Regions from separate parts of the Streptococcus sp. ALY_208 genome, predicted to be linked through region 1. Evidence: predicted binding sites of a transcription regulator. Region 1 holds the regulator's gene; each other region holds the start of a gene.
What was found. The regulator NrdR, encoded in region 1, represses ribonucleotide reductase genes. The targets are predictions, from matches to a motif close to ACACNATATATNGTGT.
Positions count from the first base shown of each region.

Region 2: a site for NrdR is predicted at 2,072-2,087, ahead of nrdH (glutaredoxin-like protein NrdH). Genes of this name have one in related genera too.
Region 3: a site for NrdR is predicted at 2,110-2,125, ahead of pnuC (nicotinamide riboside transporter PnuC). Genes of this name have one in related genera too.

Region 1 is NZ_JBZFUI010000003.1:73,546-77,817, reverse strand. Features, by position in the region: gene AC4HAI_RS03885 (YceD family protein) at 55-591, shown strand; gene AC4HAI_RS03880 (response regulator transcription factor) at 682-1,359, shown strand; gene nrdR (transcriptional regulator NrdR) at 1,461-1,940, shown strand; gene AC4HAI_RS03870 (DnaD domain protein) at 1,943-3,118, shown strand; gene dnaI (primosomal protein DnaI) at 3,119-4,015, shown strand; gene der (ribosome biogenesis GTPase Der) at 4,051-4,272, shown strand, end outside.
Region 2 is NZ_JBZFUI010000001.1:211,036-215,307, forward strand. Features, by position in the region: gene nrdE (class 1b ribonucleoside-diphosphate reductase subunit alpha) at 1-1,660, opposite strand, end outside; gene nrdH (glutaredoxin-like protein NrdH) at 1,770-1,994, opposite strand; gene AC4HAI_RS01055 (phosphocarrier protein HPr) at 2,446-2,709, shown strand; gene ptsP (phosphoenolpyruvate--protein phosphotransferase) at 2,714-4,272, shown strand, end outside.
Region 3 is NZ_JBZFUI010000001.1:95,791-100,062, forward strand. Features, by position in the region: gene AC4HAI_RS00540 (NRAMP family divalent metal transporter) at 1-185, shown strand, start outside; gene AC4HAI_RS00545 (DUF3397 domain-containing protein) at 284-637, opposite strand; gene rplK (50S ribosomal protein L11) at 810-1,235, shown strand; gene rplA (50S ribosomal protein L1) at 1,328-2,017, shown strand; gene pnuC (nicotinamide riboside transporter PnuC) at 2,207-2,914, shown strand; gene AC4HAI_RS00565 (glycoside-pentoside-hexuronide (GPH):cation symporter) at 3,066-4,272, shown strand, end outside.

The sequences.
Region 1 (4,272 bases):
TCCAATCAACCCAGATTTAAAATACAGGGATTACTTGATTGTTAAGGAGAAGACATGTTTTATACGACGGAATTAAAAAAGAACCCAGATGGGATTCACTTCGATGAACAGCTTGCTATCGAAGAGGAGTTGAAAAGGCGAAATTCGGACATCTCGGCAGTGAGAGATGTAGTAGCTAAGGGATTGGTCAATTATGATGACGGCCTTTTCTTGCTAAACTATGACCTCTCCTATACACTGACTCTCCCGTCAAGCCGCTCTATGACACCAGTAGAGTTAGCGATGTCCTTTTTTGTATCAGAAGTGTTTATTGAAGGTTCAGATGTCGCCTCCAAGCAAGAATTAGTCGATGATGATCTGGTCTTAATACTAGAGTCAGATGAGATTGATTTAGCTGAGAGCGTTATGGATAATATTCTTTTGAATATTCCTCTCAAGGTATTAACAGATGAGGAAGCTGCAAGTGATACGCTCCCTTCCGGACAGGATTGGACAGTATTGACCGAATCGCAGTACCAATCCCTTCAGGAAGAGAAAAAGGCAGCAAGCAATCCCTTTGCAAGTTTGGATGGCTTGTTCAATGATGAATAGATTTAGGATTTATAAATGGTGTGGAAGTGTTATCATTAGACATTTCCGCTTTTAACCATAGATTAGGAGATTATGAAATGGAGGTTGACGATGGCTAAGAGAATCCTTATGATTGAAAACGAGAGGCCAGTCTCTCGTTTAGTATCGCTGAAGCTACAAGAAAAGGGCTACCAAGTAAAAACGAGTCAGGCTAGCCAAGATGGGCTAACGACAGCTTTTAACAAGGGTGTTGAACTGATCTTTATTGATCACAATCTCTTGGATGATCAAACTTTTGGACAGCTTAATCAGCTAAAAAAAGAGCGAAGGATAGCCATCGTGATCTTGGTAGACAGAGATGGTTTATCCAGTCTGCCCAAGCAGGTAGAATCTCTGTCTGATGGGCTCTTAGTTAAGCCATTTACTGTCGAAGAGGTATTAGCCCTTGTTGAGGAACTTTTATCCCAAAGGGTCCCTCAACAATCGCATGCTGTCTCCTCCTATCGTGATTTGATTCTAGATGAATCCAACCGTGCTGTTATTCGTCGAGGAGAATCGATTCCCTTGACAAACCGTGAGTATACCCTCTTATCCACCCTGCTAAAAAACCGTAATACCGTTATGGGACGTGAAGAACTATTGGATATCGTATGGGGCCAAAGTGAGGGCACCGTTGAAACCAATGTTGTCGATGTCTACATTCGCTATATTCGTGGAAAGATCGACATTCCAGGAGAGGAATCCTATATCCAAACGGTTCGCAGTAGAGGGTATGTCATAAAAGGATGAAAAAGTCCTTCAATACGAGCTTGACCTGAGTGTCCAGCTTTTTTTATACCCTAAATTATGGTACAATAAGCTACCAGAAAAGAAGATAGGATGGGGATTGTATGCGTTGTCCCAAATGTAATCATAATAAATCCAGTGTTATAGACAGTCGTCAGGCAGATGATGGTCAAACAATTCGACGACGTCGTGAGTGCGATAACTGTGGTGCTCGCTTCACAACGTTTGAGCGTATTGAGGAGATGCCACTCCTAGTGGTCAAAAAAGATGGTACCAGAGAGCAATTTTCCAGAGATAAGATTCTCAATGGCATCATCCAAAGTGCCCAAAAACGCCCGGTCTCAAGTGATGATATCGAAAAAGTTATCAGCCGAATTGAGCAAAAGATCCGCAGTGCATATGACAGCGAGGTATCCAGTGAAGTCGTCGGAAACTTAGTGATGGATGAGTTGGCGGATCTTGACGAAATCACTTACGTACGCTTTGCCAGCGTCTATCGTAGTTTCAAGGATGTCGATGAGATTGAGGATCTCCTACAAGAGATTACCAGTCGTGTTCGTAGCCGCAATAAAAATAAAGGATAAGCATGAAACCGATTGATGATTTTTCTTTTTTAAAGAATAATCAAGTCAGCCGAGATATGACCAACTTGATTCGTCTCTACCTGCCTATTGTGGGGAGTGATGCAGTGATAGTCTATCAGTATCTGACTAGTTTTTATGATGATGGCAAGAGGCGCCATAAAATTTCAGATATTTTAAATCATACTCTTTTTGATCTGCCGCGTTTTGAGAAAGCTCTGGCTATTTTGACTGGGATGGATTTGGTGACCTTGTATAAGGATTTAGACCACTACCTTATTAAGCTCAAGGAGCCCTTGTCTGCTGATCAATTTCTATCTCATGCTGTCTACCGCAGATTGTTAGCTAGCCATATTGGGGATCTAGCTGTTTCAGAGCTTCTTCCCGAGGACTTAGCTCAAAGAGACCTTCAGGATCTTTCTAAGAAATTCTCAGAAGTCTTCTCTGACAAGGGAGATATTGACCTCCAGCCCACACGCATGAAAAATGATTTTGATCTGGAGAGTTTCAAGCAGCGCATGCTGGCAGACGGCCTCAGCTTTAACCAAGAAAAGCAGGATGTTATTGCACTGTATAACCTATCTGAACGCTTTAAGTTAACCTGGTTTGATCTTTATCAGCTAGCCAAAGATACAGCCAGTCGGCATAAAATCATGCCAAAACGTATCCTGGCCAAGATTGAGCAGCCTCAAGAAGCGGCGCTATCAGATTTGACTCAGCAGGAACAAATCGTTCTAAAGGAAGCCCAAACAACATCGGCTGATCATTTCTTAGCCAAGATAAAACAAGGCCGGCAAGCCATGGTGGTGACCAGTGATGAGCGGAAAATTTTAGCGGAATTAGCTGAAATGAGCTTTTTAGATGAAGTGATCAATATCATGGTTCTCTATACTTTTAATAAAACCAAATCAGCCAATCTCAATCGTCGCTATATCATGAAGTTGGCCAATGACTTTTTGTATCAAAAGATCAAAACGGCCCAATCGGCTATCCTCAAAATGAGAGAGAATCAGTCTCAGTCCTCTGCTAGTGCTAGTAAGCAAAAACCTCAAAAGAAGGGCAGCAGTGTTCCTGAGTGGAGCAATCCAGATTTCAAGGAAGAGACCACACCAGAAGACCAGAAAAGACTGGACGATATGAAGCGTCAGATGTTAGCCAAATTAGGAAAGGGGGATGACTAGATGGAACCTGTAGGAAAAACTATAGCCGAACAAATGAGTGGTCGTATTAATCTTGATGAACTGACCAATCAGATTATGACGGATCCTATTATTGCAGCCTTTATCGCAGAACATCAGATGTCCCAAGAGCAAATCAAGCGCAGCTTACCGAAGTTTAACCAATATCTAGGTGAGCGCTTTAAGTATCAGACTGCAGATCAATCCTACAGTGCTAAAGGCTATGAGCCTATCCTTGTCATGAACGAGGGTTATGCGGATGTCTCTTATCGTGAGACCAAGGCCTTAAAGGAAGCACAAACTCAAAAAGCTATTGCAGATCGTATCCAGGTTGTCAGTCTGCCTAAATCCTATAAAACAATTACTTTTGAAGAAGTGGATTGGACTGGAAGTCGTGCCCAAGTACTAAAAGACTTAGTAGAATTTGTAGCCAATTATCCTGATCCCCAACAAAAGGGACTCTATATCTATGGTGATATGGGAATTGGTAAATCCTTCATGCTAGCAGCTATGGCTCACGAGCTATCGGAGAAAAAACAGGCTCAAACGACGCTGCTTCATTACCCTAGCTTTGTGATTGATATCAAAAATGCTATCACTAGCGGCAGTGTCAAAGATGAAATTGATGCTGTTAAGTCTGTACCAGTCCTTATATTAGATGATATTGGAGCGGAACAGACGACATCTTGGGTACGTGATGAGGTCTTGCAGGTTATCTTGCAGCATCGTATGCTTGAAGAATTACCAACCTTCTTTACGTCAAATTACAGCTTTGACGATCTAGAGGCTAAGATGGGAAATATCCGTGGAACAGACGAAAGTTGGCAGAGCAAGCGTGTGATGGAGCGGATACGCTATCTAGCAAAACCAGTCCATCTCCAAGGAGAAAACCGTCGCTAAATACAAAGTACAGATAGATTCAGAAAGGAAAGCAAATGGCTTTACCAACAGTTGCTATTGTAGGGCGTCCTAATGTTGGAAAATCGACCCTCTTTAACCGTATTGCCGGTGAGCGTATCTCTATTGTCGAGGATGTTGAAGGTGTCACACGTGACCGGATCTATACCAAGGCTGAGTGGCTCAATCGCCAGTTCAGCCTGATTGATACAGGAGGAATTGATGACGTAGATGCTCCTTTTATGGAGCAGATTAAGCAC
Region 2 (4,272 bases), on a different contig from region 1:
TTGGAATAAAGTGCCCGGCAAACAGCTCCTTGACACGTTTAGAACGAGGTTGGTACTGACCGGTCACATACTTGTCAAAGTAACTACCATCAGCATACTTAGATTTTTCAAATCCTACAAAGCTGACACCACGTTCGCGAGCAATGGCATTGGATTCGACCAAAGTCCAATAATTCATGAGCATAAAGTAAATATCAGTAAATTCAACAGACTCTGGACTTCCATAGTGGATATGATTTTGCGCTAGGAAGGAATGCAGCCCCATAGCTCCTAGGCCAAAGGTGTGGGCTTCATCATTTCCATTTTTGATGGTTGGGACAGCATCGATACTAGATGAATCAGATACAAATGTTAGCGCACGTACCATAGCCTTGATAGAGCGACCAAAATCTGGAGAAGTCATCATGTTGACGATATTGGTGGATCCTAGGTTACAAGAAATATCTGTCCCCATGTCGACATATTCTTGACGATCATTGATCAAACTTGGACGTTGCACCTGAAGGACTTCTGAACATAGATTGGACATGATGATGCGACCATCAATAGGATTTGAGCGATTAGCTGCATCCACATTGATGATATAAGGGTAGCCAGATTCTTGCTGCAGTTTAGAAATTTCAGTTTCTAGCTCACGAGCGGAAATTTTAGTCTTGGTGATATTAGGGTTGGCTACCAGCTCGTCATATTTCTCAGTGATATTAATGTAGTTAAAAGGAACACCATATTCTCTTTCAACAGAGTAGGGACTAAAGAGATACATTTCTTCGTTGTTACGTGCTAATTCATAAAATTTATCTGGCACAGTAATCCCAAGAGATAGGGTCTTAACACGAATTTTCTCATCAGCATTTTCCTTCTTCGTTGAAAGGAAGGCTAAAATATCCGGATGGAAAACATCTAGATAAACAGCTCCAGCTCCCTGGCGTTGGCCCAATTGGTTGGAATAGGAAAAGCTGTCTTCGAAGAGTTTCATGACAGGAACTACTCCGGATGCTGCGCCCGCGTAGCCCTTAATTGGTGCCCCAGCTTCACGCAAATTACTCAGAGAAATCCCTACACCTCCACCGATACGAGAGAGCTGCAGAGCAGAATTGATGGAACGACCGATAGCATTCATATCATCAGTCACTTGGATCAAAAAGCAGGAGACTAGTTCTCCACGTCGACTACGCCCAGCGTTTAAAAATGATGGTGTAGCTGGTTGGTAGCGCTGATGAATCATTTCATTAGCTAGGTCTTTGGCTAATTCTTCATTACCGTCAGCAAAGTAGAGGGCGTTGAAGAGAACCCTGTCCTCAAGACTTTCTAAATAATAGAGACCATCGTTAGTCTTTAAGGCATACTGCTGATAAAATTTATAAGCAGCCATGAAAGATTGGAAATGAAAATTTGATTCTTTCAAAAACTGCGCCAATTCCTCGATGAAGGCTGGCTTATATTTTTTAATAAAGGTTGATTCAATGTAATCATTCTCAGTTAGATAAGTGATCTTATCAGTAATGGTAGCGAATGACTTGGTATTAGGAATGACATTTTCCAGAAAAAAAGCTTCCAGCGCTTCTTTATCCTTGTTAAGTGGGATTTGACCGTTTACTGGTCGATTGATTTCATTATTAAGACGGAAGTATGATACTTCCCCTAGATCTTTAAGACTCATAAAAATTCCTTTGATATACAATAATTAAACTTTAAAAAATATTAATCGATCGCTTTGAAATGTAGAACTGCTAAGTGACGACAAATCACTTAGCAGTTCTACACTAGGTTTAGATAATTTCTTTTAGCTTGGATGGTTGGAAACCAGAGAATACAGTGTCCCCCGCTTCAATAACAGGAGCAGCAGTAAAACCAAGACTTTTAACATAGTCTACTTTCTCAGGATGCTCTTCGATGTTAATTTCTTCGAAGTCAGCTCCGTTTTGTTCCAAGAATTTCTTGGTCATTTTGCATTGCATGCAATTATTTTTTGAATAGACTGTGATAGTAGCCATTATTTTCCCTCCAAAATATTTACTGAAACTAGCATACCCAAAACTAGGATAAAAAGCAAGGAATTAAAATCAAAAAAACACAATATTTTGTGGTTGTTTTTTCGAGGAAACCCAACATATTGTGGTGAATTTGCTTTTGACACCAAACTGTAAAAAAGCCAGTTATGACAATGTTCCGGGGGGCATTAAGCTAGAATTTTTATAAAATTAATCTTCTATTATATGTTTTTAAAAAAACTTTGATATGAGATTGGATATACTTCTAGGTTTAGAAAGATTGTGTGGGTGAAGAATTGAAAACCTTTATAGAAAAGCAAAGAAAAGGGTTACAAAAAAATGGAGAAAAAACTTTCTATCTTGAAAATCGTGAATGCTTATGATATAATTCTGTTTTGTAAGGGTTATCATAAGATAATTCAAAAATTTTTACATTAGAAAAAGGAGAGTCATTATGGCTTCTAAAGATTTCCACATCGTTGCAGAAACTGGTATCCATGCACGTCCAGCTACTTTGCTTGTTCAAACTGCAAGTAAGTTTGCTTCAGACATCACCCTGGATTATAAAGGTAAATCAGTTAACCTTAAATCAATCATGGGTGTGATGAGCCTTGGTGTTGGTCAAGGTGCTGACGTTACTATCGCTGCTGAGGGTGCAGATGCAGATGATGCAATCGCAGCAATTGAAGAAACAATGACAAAAGAAGGATTGGCATAAGATTATGACAGAAATGCTTAAAGGAATCGCAGCATCAGATGGTGTTGCTGTTGCTAAGGCATATCTATTGGTTCAACCGGATCTTTCGTTTGAAACAGTATCTGTTTCAGATACGAGTGCAGAAGAGGCTCGTCTAGACGCAGCTCTGGCAGCGTCTCAAGACGAGCTTTCTGCTATCCGTGAAAAAGCCGTAGGTAGCCTCGGAGAAGAAGCTGCAGCTGTATTTGATGCACATTTGATGGTATTGGCTGACCCAGAGATGGTAGGCCAAATTAAGGAAACTATCAAGTCTAAAGAAATTAATGCAGAAGCTGCTCTCAAGGAAGTAACGGACATGTTCATTACTATCTTTGAAGGTATGGAAGATAACCCTTATATGCAGGAACGTGCTGCGGATATTCGTGATGTCACTAAACGTGTATTGGCAAATCTTCTTGGTAAGAAATTACCAAATCCAGCTGCTATTGATGAAGAGTCGATTGTTATCGCACATGACTTGACACCATCTGACACAGCTCAATTGGATAAAAAGTTTGTTAAAGCTTTTGTGACTAATATTGGTGGACGTACTAGTCACTCAGCCATTATGGCACGTACGCTCGAAATTGCTGCTGTTCTTGGAACAAATAATATCACTGATACCGTGAAAAATGGTGATCTCGTTGCTGTTAATGGTATTACTGGTGATGTCATTATTGATCCTACTGATGAGCAGGTGGCAGAGTTTAAGGCAGCGGGTGAGGCCTATGCTAAGCAAAAAGCTGAGTGGGCGCTCCTTAAAGATGCTGAAACTGTTACGGCTGATGGTAAGCACTTTGAGTTAGCTGCTAATATTGGTACACCAAAAGACGTTGATGGTGTCAACGATAATGGGGCAGAGGCTGTTGGTCTATATCGTACAGAGTTCTTGTACATGGATTCACAAGACTTTCCGACAGAAGACGAGCAATACGAAGCCTACAAGGCAGTGCTTGAAGGAATGAATGGTAAGCCAGTTGTGGTTCGTACCATGGATATCGGTGGTGATAAAGAATTGCCATACTTCGATCTTCCAAAAGAAATGAACCCATTTCTAGGTTTCCGTGCTTTGCGTATCTCAATTTCTGAGACCGGTGACGCTATGTTCCGTACGCAAATCCGTGCCCTCCTTCGTGCATCAGTCCATGGTCAATTACGCATCATGTTCCCAATGGTTGCTCTTCTTAAAGAATTCCGTGCTGCTAAGGCTGTCTTTGAGGAAGAAAAAGCTAACCTCAAGGCTGAAGGGGTTGCAGTCGCTGATAACATTCAAGTGGGTATCATGATCGAAATCCCAGCAGCTGCTATGCTTGCTGACCAATTTGCTAAGGAAGTGGACTTCTTCTCAATTGGTACCAACGACCTTATCCAATACACAATGGCTGCTGACCGTATGAACGAACAAGTATCATACCTCTACCAACCATATAACCCATCAATCCTTCGCTTGATCAACAATGTGATCAAGGCAGCTCACGCTGAAGGTAAGTGGGCAGGTATGTGTGGTGAGATGGCTGGTGACCAAACAGCTGTACCATTGTTAGT
Region 3 (4,272 bases), on a different contig from region 1:
TCGCTATGATTGGGTCATTTATTACAACCCCATTCTTTGCCTACCTTAACTATAGCCTGATCAAATCTAAAGGTAAAAAACTACCAGCCTGGCTAGATTGGCTATCAATTGCTGGTTTGATTTTCCTCTTTGGCTTTGCCATCTTCTTTATCTACGCTTGGTTATCAGGTGCCGCAGGTATTTAAAATATAAGGCTGTTAAGCGACCAAAAGGAAATAAATTTATTAGTATAAATATAAAAAAAACTGTCCTTCTTTGTAAATAAAGGGGGACAGGTTTGTTCTTATTTTAGTGCGATTAGGACAACGGTAACGATATAAAAAATAGCTGTAAGTAAATAGCCCATCCGCCAGTAGAGCTTAAGAAAACGTCGATAGGAAAAAATTTTAATGTTGCCTACTTTTCGAAGCATGAATAGGCAGGTCGCAATAGCGAGTAGACACATCATCAGAAGATACTGAGGTAAGAAGCTGTGTGTGAAATAGCGATTAGACATCCAGAGAATGGCTAGTGTTAAAAAAGGTAAACTAATATCGGGAAATTTGATCGTAAAGCGTGTGAGATCAAAATAGCGCACTAAAAACTGAGCCAGAAAAGGAATTAAAAAGAAATAAATTATAGCGAAAAGATAGATCATGAGTTTATTTTATCGCTAAACGGTTTTAAAGTAAACTTTTTCTATCAAAAAGTGAAAAAACCTTGATTTTGTGAGGCATTGCTGTATAATAAATAAGGTATGCGCTTTGCATACTTGTGGGAGGTAAAAATCTTATCCTTACCGCCAAAACCACAAAGGAGGAAATTACAAAATGGCTAAAAAAGTCGAAAATGTCGTAAAACTTCAAATTCCTGCTGGTAAAGCTACACCAGCTCCACCGGTTGGTCCTGCACTTGGTCAAGCCGGAATCAATATCATGGGATTCACTAAAGAGTTTAACGCTCGTACAGCTGACCAAGCTGGTATGTTGATCCCAGTTGTTATCTCTGTGTATGAAGACAAATCATTTGATTTCATCACTAAAACTCCACCAGCTGCTGTTCTTTTGAAAAAGGCTGCAGGTGTCGAAAAAGGTTCAGGTGAACCAAACCGAACAAAAGTTGCTTCAGTCACTCGTGCACAAGTGCAAGAAATTGCTGAAACAAAAATGCCTGACTTGAACGCTGCCAACATCGAATCTGCTATGCGCATGATCGAAGGAACTGCACGTTCAATGGGATTCACTATTACTGACTAATAGAATCCACCTTCACCGAGTTTAAGCATAGTGCTTACGGTGTGGAAGATGAAAATCGATAGGACCACATAACACAAGGAGAAAAAGATAACATGGCTAAAAAAAGCAAACAAATGCGTGCTGCCCTTGAAAAGGTAGACACTACTAAAGCTTACAGTGTAGAAGAAGCTGTAGCACTCGCAAAGGAAACAAACTTTGCAAAATTTGACGCAACAGTGGAAGTTGCTTACAACCTTAATATTGATGTTAAGAAGGCTGACCAACAGATCCGTGGTGCAATGGTCTTGCCAAACGGAACTGGTAAAACTTCTCGCGTTCTTGTATTTGCGCGTGGTGCTAAAGCTGAAGAAGCTAAAGCAGCTGGTGCAGACTTCGTTGGTGAAGAAGAACTTGTTCAAAAAATCAACGATGGTTGGTTGGACTTCGATGTTGTTGTTGCGACACCTGATATGATGGCAGTAGTTGGTCGTCTCGGACGTGTCCTTGGACCACGTAACCTCATGCCAAACCCTAAAACTGGTACCGTAACTATGGACGTTGCTAAAGCTGTTGAAGAGTCTAAGGGTGGTAAGATTACTTACCGTGCTGACAAGGCAGGTAACGTACAAGCTATCATCGGTAAGGTATCATTTGATACTGATAAGTTGGTTGAAAACTTCAAAGCGTTTAACGATGTTGTCGCTAAAGCAAAACCAGCAACTGTTAAAGGGGCTTACATCACTAACTTGTCTATCACCACTACTCAAGGTGTTGGTATCAAGGTTGATGCTAACTCACTATAGTGAAATGAAAAACTCAGGTTTCTACCTGAGTTTTTTTGTCAATCTAATATAAAACTTATATAGTTTTGCTCTTAGGAAGTATTGCTTGAACCCCACTAAATATAGTGTTAGAATAGTTTTCTGTTGCGCTATATTTAGTGTATTTTGTTGTTTTAGAAATATCTAAAACTATTAGAACTGGAGAGATAGATGTCGACATTATCGTTTAAGCAGTCCTTCAATCTGGCTTGGGGACGTTTTAGTAAGGGTCAGAAAGTGTTTGCAGTCCTTGCTTTTTTAGCTTCGCTTGGTTTTACAATGAATAGTGTTTTACCGACCATCTTAGCCGGTGATTATACAGTTTTAAATGTCCTATCTATCATTATGTCTATTTTTGGATTTTTAGGAACTTGGACGCTGGCGATACAGTGGCAGCATACCTTTAAATTAAATGGTGTTCAAAATGTTTCTGGTGCTCTGGTAGCTGGTATGCAAGGCATCTATGGTGACATGATTACCAGTTTTTACTATTTAGTGACAGAGTTTATTGGTCATTTTTCATGGAATAAGCGCCGGGCAGATGATGGTGAGCTAGTTGTGGATAAGGCATTTGGTTGGAGAGATATTATCGTAGCGATTTTTTTCTGGACGATTGGGCTTGGGGTTCTTTCTTGGCTTATTGGTGGACAGAGGATTATCCTAGATGCGCTAACGAACGGTCTTTCTTTTACAGCTCAGCAGCGTCAGGTTAAAGGCCATCTTGATGGGTATTATCTCTGGCTTTTAGTCGATATTCTTAGTTTTATCCTTTTCTTATCGGTGGGTAATGATATTGTTGCTTTTAGCTATCTAGCTATGCTGATGCAGGGGTTTGTTGGTATTATGATTTGGAAAAATGGTCTCGGGGAAGATAGGTAGAAAGCTTTTAGTGGGCAAGTCCAGATGGACTTGCTTTTTTTATAGCTCCCAAACTCTTTAGTAAAAATATTGTTTAATTTTTACTAAAAATATTGACAAAAAATAACTTAAAAAGTAAAATGTAAGCGTAAACAAAAAGGAGGAAGCCCTTATGAGTAGAGAAAAAGGTCAAATGACCTCACGCTTATCTTATACTGCAGGTGCATTTGGTAATGACGTATTTTACGCTACCTTATCTACCTATTTTATTATGTTTGTGACCACTCATTTATTTGATAAAGGAGATAGTCACTATGTGTTGCTTATTACCAATATTATTGCTAGTTTGCGTATTCTTGAAGTGCTCATTGATCCGCTTATTGGTAATATGATTGATAATACCCAGAGTCGTTATGGTAAATTCAAGCCCTGGGTAGTTGGTGGTGGGATTATAAGCTCTATTGCTTTGTTGCTCTTATTTACTGATCTAGGTGGGTTAAATCGCACTAATCCCGTGCTTTATCTCATTTTATTTGGGATTATTTATCTCTTGATGGATATTTTTTACTCCATCAAAGACATTGGCTTTTGGTCTATGATTCCAGCACTTTCTTTGGATTCTCGTGAACGTGAGAAGATGGCTACCTTTGCTCGTATCGGGTCAACTATTGGTGCTAATATTGTTGGTGTCGTTATTATGCCGATTGTTCTTTTCTTCTCTATGACTAATACTGGTGGCTCAGGTGATAAGTCGGGATGGTTTTGGTTCGCCTTTATTGTTGCTTTGATTGGTGTTTTAACATCGTTGGCCGTCGGTATTGGGACTAAAGAAGTTGAGTCCAAACTTCGTCAATCAAAGGAAAAAACGACACTTCGACAAGTTTTTAAAGTTTTGGCTAAAAATGATCAGTTAATGTGGTTGTCACTTGGCTATTGGTTTTATGGTCTAGGGATTAATACACTTAATGCTTTGCAGCTTTACTACTTTACCTTTATTTTAGGTGATTCGGGTAAATACTCTATTCTTTATGGTCTCAATACGATTGTGGGATTGATATCCGTATCACTATTTCCAAGCTTGGCTGGTAAGTTTAACCGCAAACGTCTCTTTCTTGGCTGTATTGCAGTTATGTTGAGTGGTATCGGTGTTTTTAGTATAGCTGGTGCCAGTCTCCCTCTTGTCTTGCTTGCTGCTCAGCTCTTCTTTATTCCACAACCTCTTATTTTCCTTGTCATCTTGATGATTATTTCCGATTCTGTTGAGTATGGTCAGTGGAAATCAGGGCATCGTGATGAGTCTTTGACATTGTCTGTTCGTCCTTTGATTGATAAATTGGGTGGTGCGATGTCTAATTGGTTAGTATCTGCGATTGCCATTG